DNA from 2 places in the Neobacillus sp. BF23-41 genome. Region 2 is predicted to be linked to the other one. Evidence: riboswitches for the same ligand, from Rfam matches in the RefSeq annotation. Region 2 holds a riboswitch; the other holds the start of a gene.
What was found. A riboswitch is a leader RNA that binds a small molecule or an ion and turns the genes downstream of it on or off. The one in region 2 is predicted to bind cobalamin.
Positions count from the first base shown of each region.

Region 1 (7,243 bases), on a different contig from region 2:
ATATGTCATCTTAAGAGGATCTATCACGGTAGATGGGACAAGTTTGACTGTTTTTGCGGTAACAGAAAATAGTTTTACAATATCGATCATCCCTCATACATTATCGGAAACGATTTTGGGATTAAAAGGGTCAGGGGATATCGTTAATCTAGAATGCGATATGATTGGTAAATACGTTGGTCATTTTATCAAAAACCTTTCAAGTGATACAGTGGAAAAGCGTAAGACAGGGATAACTGCACAATTTTTAGCAGACAATGGCTTTAATTAAATGATGGTTGGAAAAGTCTAGTTTTAATTGGTTTGTAATTTTGAAAGGAGAGATGTGGCGTGTTTAATACGATTGACGAAGCTCTTGCTGATTTAAAAGTAGGAAAGGTTGTTATTGCCTGCGATGATGAGAACAGGGAAAATGAAGGGGACTTTATTTCTCTTGCTGAAAAAGCAACGCCGGAGGTTATAAATCTTATGGCCACTCACGGAAGAGGTCTAATCTGTGTTCCCATTGACGAGGCATTAGCTCAAAAGCTCGACTTACATCCAATGGTTTCCAAAAACACGGATCCAAATCGAACAGCTTTTACCGTAAGCATTGACCATAAATTTTCTACCACTGGCATTTCTGCATTTGAACGTTCAGCAACGGTGTTGAGTATGGTCGACCCGGAATCAAAAGCATCTGATTTTTTAAGACCAGGGCATATGTTTCCGCTAATTGCTAAAAAAGGCGGAGTCTTGAGCAGAACGGGGCATACAGAAGCAGCTGTAGACCTTGCAATTTTATGCGGTGCCAAACCTGCTGGTGTCATTTGTGAAATCATGAATGACGACGGAACGATGGCCCGTGTCCCCCAACTGCGCAAAATTGCTGATAAGCTAAACGTTAAAATGATTACGATAAAAGACTTAGTAGAATACCGAAACAACAAGGAAAACTTAGTTAAGCGGGAAGTTTAAAATCAAATTTAGGAGGAATATTCATGGGTAATATTTTTGAAGGAAATTTAGTTGGCTCAGGATTAAAAGTTGGAATCGTGGTTGGACGTTTTAATGAATTTATTACAAGTAAATTATTAGGCGGTGCACAGGATGCTCTCAAAAGACATGGCGTCAGCGAGACAGACGTGGATATTGCCTGGGTACCAGGTGCATTTGAGATTTCATTAATCGCCCAAAAAATGGCTAATAGTAAAAAATATGATGCAGTTATCACGCTTGGCACAGTCATTCGCGGCTCTACTCCACATTTTGACTTTGTTTGTAATGAAGTGGCAAAAGGTGTTTCTGCAATCAATTTAAGTAGTGGTATTCCGGTTATTTTTGGAGTGTTAACCACGGATTCTATTGAACAGGCAATTGAGCGTGCTGGGACAAAGGCGGGTAACAAGGGATGGGATGCCGCTTCGGCTGCAATTGAAATGGCCAATTTGTGCAGAACGATTGAACTATAATCTTATAGCAAAAAAACATGTACAATTCATAGCAACTTTTCTATAATGAATTTAACAAAAAATATTTTTAAAAATTAGGTGCTAAAATCTTTTCGAAAGATTTTCAGCTTAAAAGGGAAGTTTGGTGTAAGCCAACGCGGTCCCGCCACTGTAAATGAGAGCAACCTATATTGTGTCACTGTCGAATATGATGGGAAGGCATAGGAAGCGATGATCATGAGCCAGGAAACCTGCCTAATTCTTGTGCGCCAATAAACCTACGAGGATGGGACGGTGTTGAAGTCTAGACTCTTTTTACTTTTTGCTAGTAACCTGAATCTACTCATACCAACATCTCCATATCACAGTGGAGATGTTTTTTATTGTTAATATCCAAGCTATATTGTTTGGCACAAGGTGGATTTATTTTTTGTCACATACTTTTATTACATAGAAAGCAGGGAGAAAAATGAAGAAGTTGTATTCATTGCTGTTAGTAGTATTATTAACAGTAGGAGTTTTAGCAGGTTGTGTTGAAAAGAAAGACCAAGTGAAGGAAGAGAATAAATCCAGCGTTGAGAAGAAAACAGCGGAAATAACATATCCTGTTACACTTACAGATGCTACCAAAACTAAAGTTATTATCGAAAAGAAACCTGAAAAGATCGTTTCACTAATTCCAAGTAATACAGAAATTGCATTTTCATTAGGACTTGACAAAGAAGTGGTGGGCGTGTCTGATTTCGATAATTATCCGGAAGCAGCGACGAAAAAAGAAAAAATCGGCGGACAGGAAATAAACTTAGAAAAAATCATTTCCTTAAAACCAGATTTAGTGCTAGCACATGAATCGTCCGCTCATAATTCTGAAGCAGGGCTTCAGCAGCTTAAAGATGCCGGAATTACCGTTTTGGTTGTTAATGATGCGCAAAATTTTGACCAAGTTTATGATTCCATTGATATGATTGGGAAAGCTACCGGTGAAACAGCGAAAGCCGATGAAATGATTACAGGGATGAAGGATAAATTGGCCGAAATTAAAGCAAAGGCTGGGGAAATAAAAGAAAAGAAAAAGGTATTAGTTGAGGTTTCACCGGCTCCAGAAATTTATACACCTGGAAAGAATACCTTTATGGATCAAATGCTAAGTTCGATTAATGCTGAAAACATTGCAAATGATCAAGAAGGCTGGATTAAAATTGATCAAGAGGCGATGATTAAACGAAATCCTGATGTTATCGTCACAACATATGGGTACTATGTGAAAAATCCGGCAGAACAAGTTTTAAGCAGAAAGGGCTGGGAAACAGTCAACGCTGTAAAAAATAAGAAAGTAGTCGATGTAGATTCTGATCGAGTAACTCGGTCAGGCCCTAGGATCGTTGAAGGAGTAGAAGATCTTGCAAAGGCTGTCTATCCTGAAATTTTTAAATAACAAGTATACAGCCTATATAATAGCTGGAATTTTCCTATTCCTAGCTATTTTATTAGGTATTTCAATAGGAACAGTTTCGGTTCCAATGTTAGCCATTATTAAGATTATCAGCGCTAAATTATTTGGGGTTATTCCATTGGAGACAATTGACCCTATGTATTCGAGTATAGTTCTAAACATTCGCTTACCCAGAGTGATATTATCAGGCCTTGTCGGGGCTTCTCTTGCAATTGCAGGGGCAGCCTTTCAAGGACTGCTCAGAAACCCGTTAGCCGATCCCTATACATTAGGTGTATCTTCAGGGGCGTCTGTGGGTGCAGTTTTGACTCTGTTTTTCCATCTATCGATCCCTTTTATCGGTTCCTTCACACTACCATTGCTTAGTATTCTTTTTTCCTTTTTAACCATCTTTTTAGTCCTCGCTTTCGCCAGTAAAATAGAGCGCTCCATGAGAGTGGAAACGATTATTTTAACAGGGATAATTTTTAGCTCGTTCTTAGGGGCAATAATTTCGCTGATGATTGCGCTGACCGGGGATGAGCTCCGGCAAATTATAGGCTGGCTATTAGGAAGCGTTTCGATGAGAGGATGGGAGTACATAAAGATCATTTTGCCATTTTTTATCATTGGCTCATGCCTGCTGATTTTTAATTCAAAAGAACTAAACGCCATGTCGTTTGGGGAAGAGCGGGCACAGCATTTAGGGGTCAATGTTCAAAAAAGAAAGCTAATTATATTAACAGCTGGCTCTATTTTAACAGGAGCGGCGGTTGCGGTGTCAGGCACCATTGGTTTTGTCGGGCTTGTGATTCCTCATTTATCAAGATTATTATGGGGGCCCGATCACCGGCATCTCCTTCCTTTATCGATCATAACTGGAAGCGGTTTTTTAATCTTAGCTGATCTAATTTCAAGAACAATCATATCTCCTACAGAATTACCCATTGGTGTTATCACTGCTTTAATTGGTGCACCGGTATTTGCAATAATCCTGCTCCAAAGAAAAAGGATGGAAAGAAGTGGTTAGAGAATGCTTAGTGTTCAACAGGTTTCCGGTGGATACTCGAGTGAAGCGGTTCTGCAAGACATTTCTTTTGATGTGAAAAAGGGAGAATTATTCGGGATATTGGGGCCAAATGGAAGTGGAAAGACAACCCTTTTGAAAATGCTTAGTGGAATTTTACCAATTCAAAAAGGTGAGATTATCATCAATCGGAAACGGCTGCAGGAATACAGACCAAAACAGCTTGCCCAAATGATTGCCGTTCTTTCACAACATTCATCACAATCTTTCTCGTATACCGTAAAAGAAACCGTTTCGCTTGGCCGTTATGCACATCAAAAGGGGTTATTTCAATCCTGGAGTAAAGCGGATGAAGAGGTTGTCCAGCGAGTAATGAAGCAAATTGGTGTTTCCAGATTCCAAAATAAAAATATTCAGGAGTTATCAGGCGGTGAAAAACAACGAGTATTTCTCGCCCAAGCTCTAGCCCAAGAGCCTGAAATATTATTGTTAGATGAACCTACGAACCATTTGGATTTGTCGTATCAAAAGGAATTGTTAGATTTTTTAAAACAATGGACGTCAGAAAATGAATTAACAGTCATCTCCATTTTTCACGATTTAAATCTTGCAGGGCTTTATTGTGATCGACTGCTCCTTCTCGAAAATGGAAGAATTAATATCGATCATATTCCTAATGAGGTGCTTCGGGAAGAACGAATAAGAGATGTGTATCATACAGACATTCAAAAACATCCTCATCCTAAAGTCGCTGCACCGCAAATGGTCTTACTGCCAAAAGTGAAAAACGAAGTTGTCGATTTTGACATAGATGTGGCGATGTTACATATCTCAGAAGAATTAATCGAGTTAACATCCCCCATGCCATTAAGGACGATGTCATCTGGGGTGATTGGTTCGGGAACGGGATGGCACCAAACATTTGTGAACCGCCATGTTCACAAGGGTTACAGCTGTAGTGACCATCGCTCAGAAATGGCTTCATTTTTAAAATCAAACGGGTTTGAACCGTCGGAAACTGTTGGCATGATGACCGCGGTTGTCCTCGAAGATGTAGTTTACAAGCGGTTTGAACATAATAACTTCTCGATATTTGCTGTTGTGACAGCAGGAGTAGGAAATGCGATTGATGCCTCGAGAAGTGAACAGCATTCATTTGAAATGACACCTGGAACAATCAATACCTGGATTTTTGTGAGCGGCGAGCTGACAGAGGAGGCTTTTATTCAAAGTATCATGACCGCAACTGAAGCGAAGGTCAAAGCATTGAATGATCTAAAGATAATCGATGAAGTCACCGGAACGATCGCCACTGGTACATCGACAGATAGTATCTTAATTGCTGCTACTCAAACGGGTGAAGTATTAGAATTTGCGGGAACCATTACCCCGTTAGGCAAGCTTATTAGCAAGGCAATTTATCAGTGCACGATCGAAGCGATTCAAAAATCCAGCAAAAGGAAACGCAAATGATCGTCTATCATTTAATCTCAATCACAGTTGCCTATATTATTGACCTGTTTATTGGGGATCCACCCGATTGGCCCCATCCTGTAAGATGGATTGGCACGATGATAACATTTCTTGAAAAACGTTGGAATAATGGCAAATCAAAACGATGGAAAGGGGTGGCAATGCTCCTTTTTATATTACTCTTTGTTTTTTTCATCGTTTTGGTTTTAGTAATAATAGGATATAGGATTCATCCTTTCGTTGGAGTTTTAGTGGAAAGCTTGATTATTTCTACTTCCATTGCTCAAAAAAGCTTAAAGGTGGCTTCTCTTGAAGTCTATCGTCCCTTAATAGAAGGGGACCTTCCTGAAGCAAGGAAAAAACTATCCTATATTGTTGGCCGTGATACAGATTCCTTGGATGAGAGTGAAATCGCTCGCGGCACGATTGAGACTGTGGCTGAAAATACTAGTGATGGGGTGACGGCCCCCTTGTTTTGGGCACTGATTGGCGGAGCCCCGCTGGCGATGGTTTATCGCGCAGCCAATACATGTGATTCGATGGTGGGCCACTTGAACGATAGATATAAAGAGTTTGGCTGGGCGTCTGCAAAATGGGATGATGTGATGAATTGGGTTCCAAGTCGATTAACAGGAATCATCATGCTGATAGGAAAACGCCCCGTAAGGATGCCTTATAGAAAAGCTTGGACGATTTTATTCCGTGATGCGAAAAAGCATCCGAGCCCAAACAGTGGCTGGGGGGAAGCGGCTGTTGCAGCTATTTTAGGGATACAGCTTGGCGGAATCAATTATTATAAAGGCATGATATCGAAACGGGCAAAAATGGGTGATCCCATTCAGACGATCCAAGCGGAACATATCATCAAAGCCAATCACATTCTAAGTAAAACGGTCTTTTTATTTTTACTATTTTTATGGATAGGGGGAATGGTCCTTGAATTGGCCGTCACATGGCTCGAATCCTCAATATTTATATGAGGCAATGGGTCTTGCACTCCCGTTGCAGTTTATTGATTTTAGCGCAAATATTAACCCTATTGGCCCGCCATCTGCTTTGAAAGAAAAATGGCCGGGTTTTTTTCAAGAAATTAACGTTTATCCAGACCCTTATGCAACACAGCTAAAGGAAAGGATTGCGAAATCGGAGCAGACCCCGATCGATACAATCCTGATTGGAAATGGAGGAGCAGAGCTTATTACGCTGCTTGCCCGTATGCTTGCCGGCAAAAAAGTACTCATCGTGGAACCCACATTTTCGGAGTATGAACAAGCATGTCGGGCAAACAAATGTGAAATTGTCCACCATCAACTTGTGGAGCCGAACTTTGAATTGAATCCAGTCGATTTTCACTCGAGTCTGATGGATGCAGATGCGGTGTTTTTGTGTAATCCAAATAACCCAACAGGTATTCACTATCCGACGTCAACGATTATTTCGCTTTTAGAGGAATGTGAAAAGCGGGATTGCCTTGTCATCTTGGATGAAGCATTTTTTGATTTTTTAATAGAATATGAATCATTGGTTCCATACATAAACAAGTTTTCAAATTTAATTATTATTCGGTCGCTGACAAAGATGTTTGCAATTCCAGGAATACGCTTGGGATATTTAATCGCTCAGCCAGCTATTGTTTCAAGCCTTTGCCAGTTACAATCACATTGGAGTACCAATACCATTGCTTTATTAGCAGGGGAACTTTGTTTGGAAAATGAATTTTTTATTAAAGAGACACAGGCATATATTAGTCAAGAGCGGAAAAGGCTGTTTGACTTTTTTACACAGGAAGAATTTGTGGTTTCGACTTCCAACGTGAATTTCTATTTATTGAAGGATCCGCATTTGAAAGATCAGTTTGCGTTGTTTGAGTTCCTTCTTCAT
Region 1 covers NZ_JBGBPR010000011.1:155,683-162,925, reverse strand. Annotated here, with positions in the region: gene ribE (riboflavin synthase) at 1-271, shown strand, start outside; partial or broken gene ribB (3,4-dihydroxy-2-butanone-4-phosphate synthase) at 331-954, shown strand; gene ribH (6,7-dimethyl-8-ribityllumazine synthase) at 981-1,451, shown strand; cobalamin riboswitch at 1,511-1,703, shown strand; gene AB7942_RS17745 (ABC transporter substrate-binding protein) at 1,900-2,865, shown strand; gene AB7942_RS17740 (FecCD family ABC transporter permease) at 2,831-3,892, shown strand; gene AB7942_RS17735 (heme ABC transporter ATP-binding protein) at 3,896-5,362, shown strand; gene cbiB (adenosylcobinamide-phosphate synthase CbiB) at 5,359-6,342, shown strand; gene cobD (threonine-phosphate decarboxylase CobD) at 6,299-7,243, shown strand, end outside.
Region 1: linked by a shared signal. The riboswitch ahead of AB7942_RS17745 (ABC transporter substrate-binding protein) and the one ahead of AB7942_RS26270 ((2Fe-2S) ferredoxin domain-containing protein) in region 2 are both predicted to bind cobalamin.

Region 2 (7,243 bases):
ATGGTTGGAATCATGGGGTTATTTAACGGATCAGGAAGGATTGCTTGGGCTACCATTTCCGACTACATCGGAAGGCCGAATGTTTACACACTATTTTTTGCTTTTCAAATCGTTGCCTTTTTTATGCTTCCAAATATAGCAGTGGGAATTCTTTTTTCGATCCTTGTTTATATGATCATGACCTGTTATGGAGGAGGATTCGCCTCTATACCTGCCTATATCGGCGATTTATTTGGAACAAAGCAGCTTGGGGCCATTCATGGCTATATTTTAACTGCATGGGCTGCAGCTGGTCTAGTGGGACCAATTTTTGTATCCTGGGTCAGGGAGACCACGGGAAGTTATCAGGGGACTTTAGTCATTTTTTCAGGGATATTTGTCATAGCTCTAGCCGTTTCACTCCTCATTCGTCTAGATATTAGAAAATTAAGGACGAAGAGCGAAAATCCTATCATTAAAAAAGCAGGTAATTTTTAACGTTCAAATCGGTTTTCCGTGTTAATCACTTAAAGAATTGATTAAATAGAACAAGGGGCTGTTCAAAAAGTCGGGTACTTAACTTTTTGGGCAGCCCCTTAACATTTTATCGAGCTAGGATTTCAAGCAATCTGGTTGAACGGTGGAGACATTTCTCCTATAGACTTGTTAGGTGATAAAACTGATTCTAGATGAACATAACGAAAAAAGCAGGTAATGGGTGTTAATAGCTCAGGTAGGCTGCTTTTTTTATATGAAAAAATGGAACCTACGAGACGATAACCCATGTAGACCGGTTCTTGGAATGCTCCTGTGAATTCGTACATAAATCTATAGGGAGAATAATTAGACAGGTGGGTTGTAAATGGACACCAATGACTTCAATAAAGAGCTTCATCACTATTACGCAAAAATACGTGAGACGAATCATCCCTATTATTGGTACTGTTTGGCTAAAACGCAGGCAAGAGCCGGATTAACAAATGAAGCACAGCAAACAATTGATATGGCTTTGTCCTTTCCCAATCCTTATCCTTCAAAGCATAAACTTTTTGAAATACGGGCGGGACTGCAATCTGCTGATACAAGACAACTTCATACCAATAGTCCAACAGTTTTAACGGTAAAGAGGGGTGATATTGACGCAGATGGGATAAAGGATAATGTCTTTCTAACTGCCAATAAAACCCCTGATAGTCCATTTTGGAAAGATATCACTTTGGTAATCCAAAATGGAAGAACACATCATTATGAATACATCCGTTTTAAAAATAACTCTGGATACAATCCAACCCTGTTTCTTGGTAATTTTACAGGCAAAAAAGGCGATGATATATTAGTGGTCATCGATACCGGAGGAAGTGCAGGCACAATATATGCGTATGTCTTTTCTTATATCAACGGTCAAATAAAGCAGATTTTTGATTCGGATGCATTCAATGATTCCTATAAGTACGATGTGACATATGAAAATCAATACAAAGCAAAGGTAATCAGTTATCATCTCAGAGAAAAGTATATTCTTGACCTTACTTATAAGGGGAAGGAATATTTATCGGAAATCTATAACCCCCAAGGTATTTTAAAGGCTCCTATTAATGGGTGGGTGAATCCCTTGTCTGGTTTATACCCGATTGATTTTAACAGGGATAATAGATACGAACTCGAAGCGTATCAAAGGATAGCTGGCAGGTACAATGCGGACAGTCTGGGATATGTACAAACCGTATTGAAATGGAATGGTCAGGCGTTTGGTCCTGACAGACAGACGGTGGCCACCTTTGGTGGGGAGATGTAACAATTGGACCTTTCCGAGATGAGTGTTTTAAAGAAATTGCGATTGAATGGTATCGGGGAAAAAAATAGACTTTATTGAATAGAAAAGACAGGAGGTGATTACTAATACAAAAGGCAATCACCTTTTCTTATTGAACTAAACCAGCTGATCGTTTGTTAACATTTTTCAATAAAAAATCATAATACCTCATAGGCAGTGCAATTTTCTTAAGCGTTTTCATTGCCATTTCCTTTGTAATAATTTATGAATAATCGCACTTGTAAAAGAGCCTAATACAGCACTTCCTGCAATGTCAGAAGGATAATGATGTCCTAGCCAAATTCGTGACAATCCCGTTAAAAAAGAAAACCCCAACATAATAGATCCAAGGATGCGTTGACTAAACAGGACTATTGTCGAAACGGCGAAAGTTATTAGAGTATGTTTACTTGGAAAGGACGAATCGAATTTAGAAGGGGTAAGTATACCTACTCTCCCTTCAATGAATGGGCGGGGCTTAAAATAAAATAACTTAATTATAAAATGCAAGAATAACGAAATCATGATAGACACTACTGCTTCAATAGTTACATTCCTTTTTTTAAAAAGCAAAATCACTAAAATAATAAAGAAAACAAATTTCATCTTTTTGGAAATAAGTATCATTAATTTATCTATTATTAAATGTCGTCCGGAAAGCAAATTTATTAAATGAAATAATTTAACATCCAAGCTTATTCACCCCTGTTTTTCTGGAAGGTTTTGGATAAAGTGATAAATAACATGATTCAATTTACTTGCTGCCTTTGTTGGGACCTGATGTTTAATGCCTTCAACAAAGGTTATTTCATTTTGAGGTAGTTTCGTATGTAGTTGTTGTGCATAACGATAAAATGTTTTATCTTTTCCACCATAAATGAGGGAAATTGGCATAGTAATGTTCTCTAGTTGATCGGAAATGTTATAGTTCAAACTGTAATCATAGTATTGCAAGATGTTTCTAACATCACCTTTTTTAGCTTCTAGAAACATTTTGTCGAACAACTCTTTTGTATTTGAATTGCTATTGGATACTGACCGAGCTAAAGCAGGCAATGCCCCAATCTTTGCAAGGTTTTTAGCAAGGCGTATTCTGTTTTTTAGACGCCAGTCACTTACCTCAGACATTCCACTAATAATGATTCCACCTAAAGCACGCCCTTTTGATGTTGATAACAAAAATTCCAATAGGATGGATGCCCCTGCTGAATATCCACATAAAAAGGCTTGCTTAATATCCAAATGGTCCATTAGTTTTTTTATATCCTCAACGATTAATGGATAGGTAACAGGCTTTCTTGAAAAAGGACTCCTTCCATGTCCTCGTATATCAAAGGTGATAACCTGAAAATAACGAGATAGTCCTTCTAACTGGTATATGAAATTTATTGAAGTTAGAACGGGCGGATGAATAAATATGATTGGAATCCCTTTACCTTTAACAGTGTAGTAAAGGGTACTCTCATCAACTTCGAGGATTGGCATTTTATCACCTCAAATTAATATTACCTTGATTTGCTTTCATTTATTATTTGGTTCATTTTGTTGAATCATACAAAAAAGGCTTGGTCTCACCAGCATTTTTAGAACTTTTAAATTGTGTCATCATTTTTAATAGGTATAATAATATTCTTATTAAAAAAAGCCAGACAAGATCGATCCTCGGAGGTGACCAACATGGATTATAAAATAAGGGAATTAAAAAAGCACTTGAAATATTCTATTTGTTAGACTAGTATAATTATTATCTCTTAAAATTACATATGAATTTGTTAACAATTGGTTAAGATGCCTTAGGGCTTAATAGGGAATCTGGTGAAAGGCCAGAACTGTCCCCGCAACTGTAAGTGTGGACGAAATAGACAAACCACTGGACCGTTTATTTATTGACGATTCGGGAAGGGTCTAAAGTAGGAAGAAACACAAGTCAGGAGACCTGTCTTAGCTTTTTAAGTTTCGATTTCTTCGGGGGTTGAGAAGATGGAACGTTTGGACAAAAAGGATTATTTATTAACTTTCTTTGTGCTGACGTTTTATCCGTTCAACTAATGTTGAACGGATTTTTTCGTTTGGATGATTCTAAATCATTTTTAATTCTCATAGTTTAGCTTTAGAAGGAACAAGCCTTTTTAACAATTGAATAGATTAGGATAGGTGCACGAATTTGTGCTTAATAGGGAAGTACGGTTTAAATCCGTCACGGTACCCGCCACTGTATGGGGAGTTCATTGCAGATGTCACTGAAGGAATTCGGGAAGACGCAATGGAATGATGAACCTAAGTCAGGAGACCTGCCTTTACCTAATAACTTCATTCAACCTACGGGAACATAGGTAGAAGTGCTGAACATACATCGCTATTTTTTTGTGTGTATATATTCTGCACCCCTATGTCCATAGGGGTGCTTTTTTTACGTAAAAAACGAAAAGGAGAGTGTGACATGACTACTTGGAATTTACAAGGGACGAAACACCATGTTTTCATTTGCAACGGCAGCAGCTGTATGAGAAAGGGAGGGGAGGAAGCGACACAAGCGATTCGGAATGAAATCACCAATTTAAACTTAGATTCACTCGTACATACAACAAGAACGAGATGCAATGGGAGATGTAAGGACGCTCCCGTTGCTATCGTTTATCCAGACGGGACCTGGTATAAAAACGTGACGCCAGAAGTGGGGACTACGATTGTAAGGCGTCATCTGGCGGAAGGTCATTGTCTTCAGGAGAATGCGATCTATCAATATTCCGAAGAAGGATTCATCCAGCCAGAAGGGTCGGAATGCATCGAAGGAGTACAAAAAGCTGTTACAGAAAAAGTTTAACAGCGGATAGTAGCTGGATTCTAGTTTGAAATTTTGGAAGGTGGCGTAATAGTGTGAAAGGCAAATTATTAGTTATTGGTTTTGGCCCCGGAGATGAAAAACATATCACTGGACGGGCAAAAGAAGCCATCGAAGAAAGTGATATCATCATCGGCTACAAAACCTACGTTGATCTAATCAAGGGATTAATAGCTGGAAAACAAATCATTAGTACAGGAATGACAGAAGAAGTGAGCCGGGCCCAGGAGGCAGTGAAACAGGCCGAACTCGGTTACACGGTAGCCGTCATTTCGAGCGGTGATGCCGGTGTATATGGAATGGCAGGACTGGTTTACGAAGTGCTAATCGAAAAAGGCTGGAAAAAAGACTCAGGGGTAGAAGTGGAGGTGGTCCCTGGCATTTCTGCCATCAACTCCTGTGCTGCTTTATTAGGCGCGCCGGTCATGCATGATGCCTGTACGATCAGCTTAAGTGACCATTTGACACCTTGGAGCATAATCGAGAAACGAATCGAAGCGGCCGCTCAAGCTGATTTTGTGATTGCTTTATATAATCCAAAAAGCGGGAGAAGAACACGGCAGATCATGGAAGCTCAAAAAATTCTACTAAAATATCGCTCGCCAGAAACCCCTGTTGGATTGGTAAAGAGTGCTTACCGTGATAGTCAAAAGATCGTCTTAACCAATTTACAAGAGATGCTCGAACATGAAATTGGTATGTTAACCACCGTTTTAATTGGCAACTCTTCCACATTTTTCTACGACGGCTTGATCATCACCCCGCGCGGTTATCAGCGGAAGTATACATTAAATCAGGCAATACAGCCGTTGAAACCGCATCAGCGTTTGCAAAAGGAAGCCGAACCATGGGCACTGGAGCAAACGGAAGATGTAACACCGGTGAACAAGAAACTAGTCACCCCAACCTCAGTGAAAGAGTCGCCAAGAGAGCTGGCTGAGGAAGCCTTGCAAATGATCCTTGGTGAGAACGATGGACTAACCCAAGGTTTATTGGTGAAGCAAGACTTTCAATCTATTTTTGAGGTAGCGGTCAGCCCTGGGGTCGCCAATAAAAAATTTACCGCGACTCAGATGGTCATTCTTTCTGAAATTGTCGGAGAAGAAGGTGTCATGGAATACACACAAGACCATTATATGAAGCTGCAAATTTTAACCTCTAAGCCTGATGAGATGGTTGAAAAACTAACGGCGGCCAACTTTTTGATTGCTCCTGTTGGCGACGTATTAACCGTAAAAGCCTGTGATTTTTGTGACGGAGAAAAGAAGGATTCCATTCCATATGCAGAGGAACTACATGAAAAGCTTGGCGGAATGGAACTTCCTAAGGAATTAAAACTGGGTGTAAATGGCTGCGGTATGGCCTGCTACGGAGCTGTAAAAGAGGATATTGGCATTGTTTACCGAAAAGGAGCGTTTGATTTATTTCTAGGGGCAAAGGTAGCCGGAAGAACGGCACATCCCGGCCAAATCGTAGCGGAAGGAATCGCACCGGACCAAATTGTCGGGGTCATAGAGGGGATTGTTCAAGAGTACAAACAAAAGGCCTATCCAAATGAACGGTTCTATAAATTTTTTAAACGGGCCAAAGAGGTTCAAGGTTTTGTGTACCAGGATATCACACCAAACCTTAAAATCGAAGCGGCTGTTTGCGGGGAGTAAAGGGGAGACGTCTAGCGGTCAATTGGTAGGTTAGGCATTTACAAACAAAGGGGAGGAAATATTTTGAAAGCAATTTTATTCGTGGGGCATGGGAGCAGGGATCAAGAGGGAAATCAGCAGGTTCGCGAGTTCATCCGTGAGATGAGAAAGACTTGGGACGATTCTTTCCTGGTGGAGACGTGCTTTTTAGAATTTGAACGACCAACCGTTAATCAAGGAATCGATCTGTGTGTGGAGAAAGGGGCCGACCATATTGTCGTGATTCCAATCATGCTATTACAAGCAGGACACTCCAAAATTCATATTCCAGCAGCTATTGATGAGGCAAAGAATAAATATCCACTTGTTCAATTTACTTATGGCCGGCCAATTGGTGTTCATGAGGAAACATTTGAAATTCTAAAAACGAGATTAATGGAAATTGGCGAGAATTTAGAATCCATCGAAGACGATACGGCTGTCCTTTTGCTAGGACGGGGCGGAAGCGATCCCGATGCGAATAGTGATTTATATAAAATTGCTAGATTACTATGGGAAAAAACAAACTATAAAATCGTCGAGCCTGCTTTTATGGGGGTGACCAATCCCCTTGTGAACGAAGGAATTGAGCGCTGTATTAAGCTTGGAGCAAAAAAAGTGGTAATCCTGCCTTACTTTCTATTCACCGGCATCCTGATTAAACGGTTAGAAGATATGATGGTTCCTATTCAAAATCAATATTCCGCGGTTGAATTTCAGTTGGCTGACTATTTTGGTTATCATCCAAAATTACAGACGATTTTAATCGATCGGGTGGAAGAAGCCCTCCGTGATGAGGTGAAGATGAACTGCGATACCTGCCAGTACCGTCTCAATGTGATGGAACATATCGATCATCACCACCACCATGATCATGACCATGATCATCATCACGGCCATGTCCATCATGACCATGACCACGACCATCAT
Region 2 covers NZ_JBGBPR010000030.1:24,940-32,182, reverse strand. Annotated here, with positions in the region: gene AB7942_RS26290 (L-lactate MFS transporter) at 1-477, shown strand, start outside; gene AB7942_RS26285 (VCBS repeat-containing protein) at 842-1,774, shown strand; gene AB7942_RS26280 (undecaprenyl-diphosphatase) at 1,991-2,485, opposite strand; gene AB7942_RS26275 (alpha/beta fold hydrolase) at 2,492-3,277, opposite strand; cobalamin riboswitch at 3,562-3,750, shown strand; cobalamin riboswitch at 3,928-4,105, shown strand; gene AB7942_RS26270 ((2Fe-2S) ferredoxin domain-containing protein) at 4,233-4,616, shown strand; gene cobJ (precorrin-3B C(17)-methyltransferase) at 4,670-6,295, shown strand; gene AB7942_RS26260 (sirohydrochlorin chelatase) at 6,359-7,243, shown strand, end outside.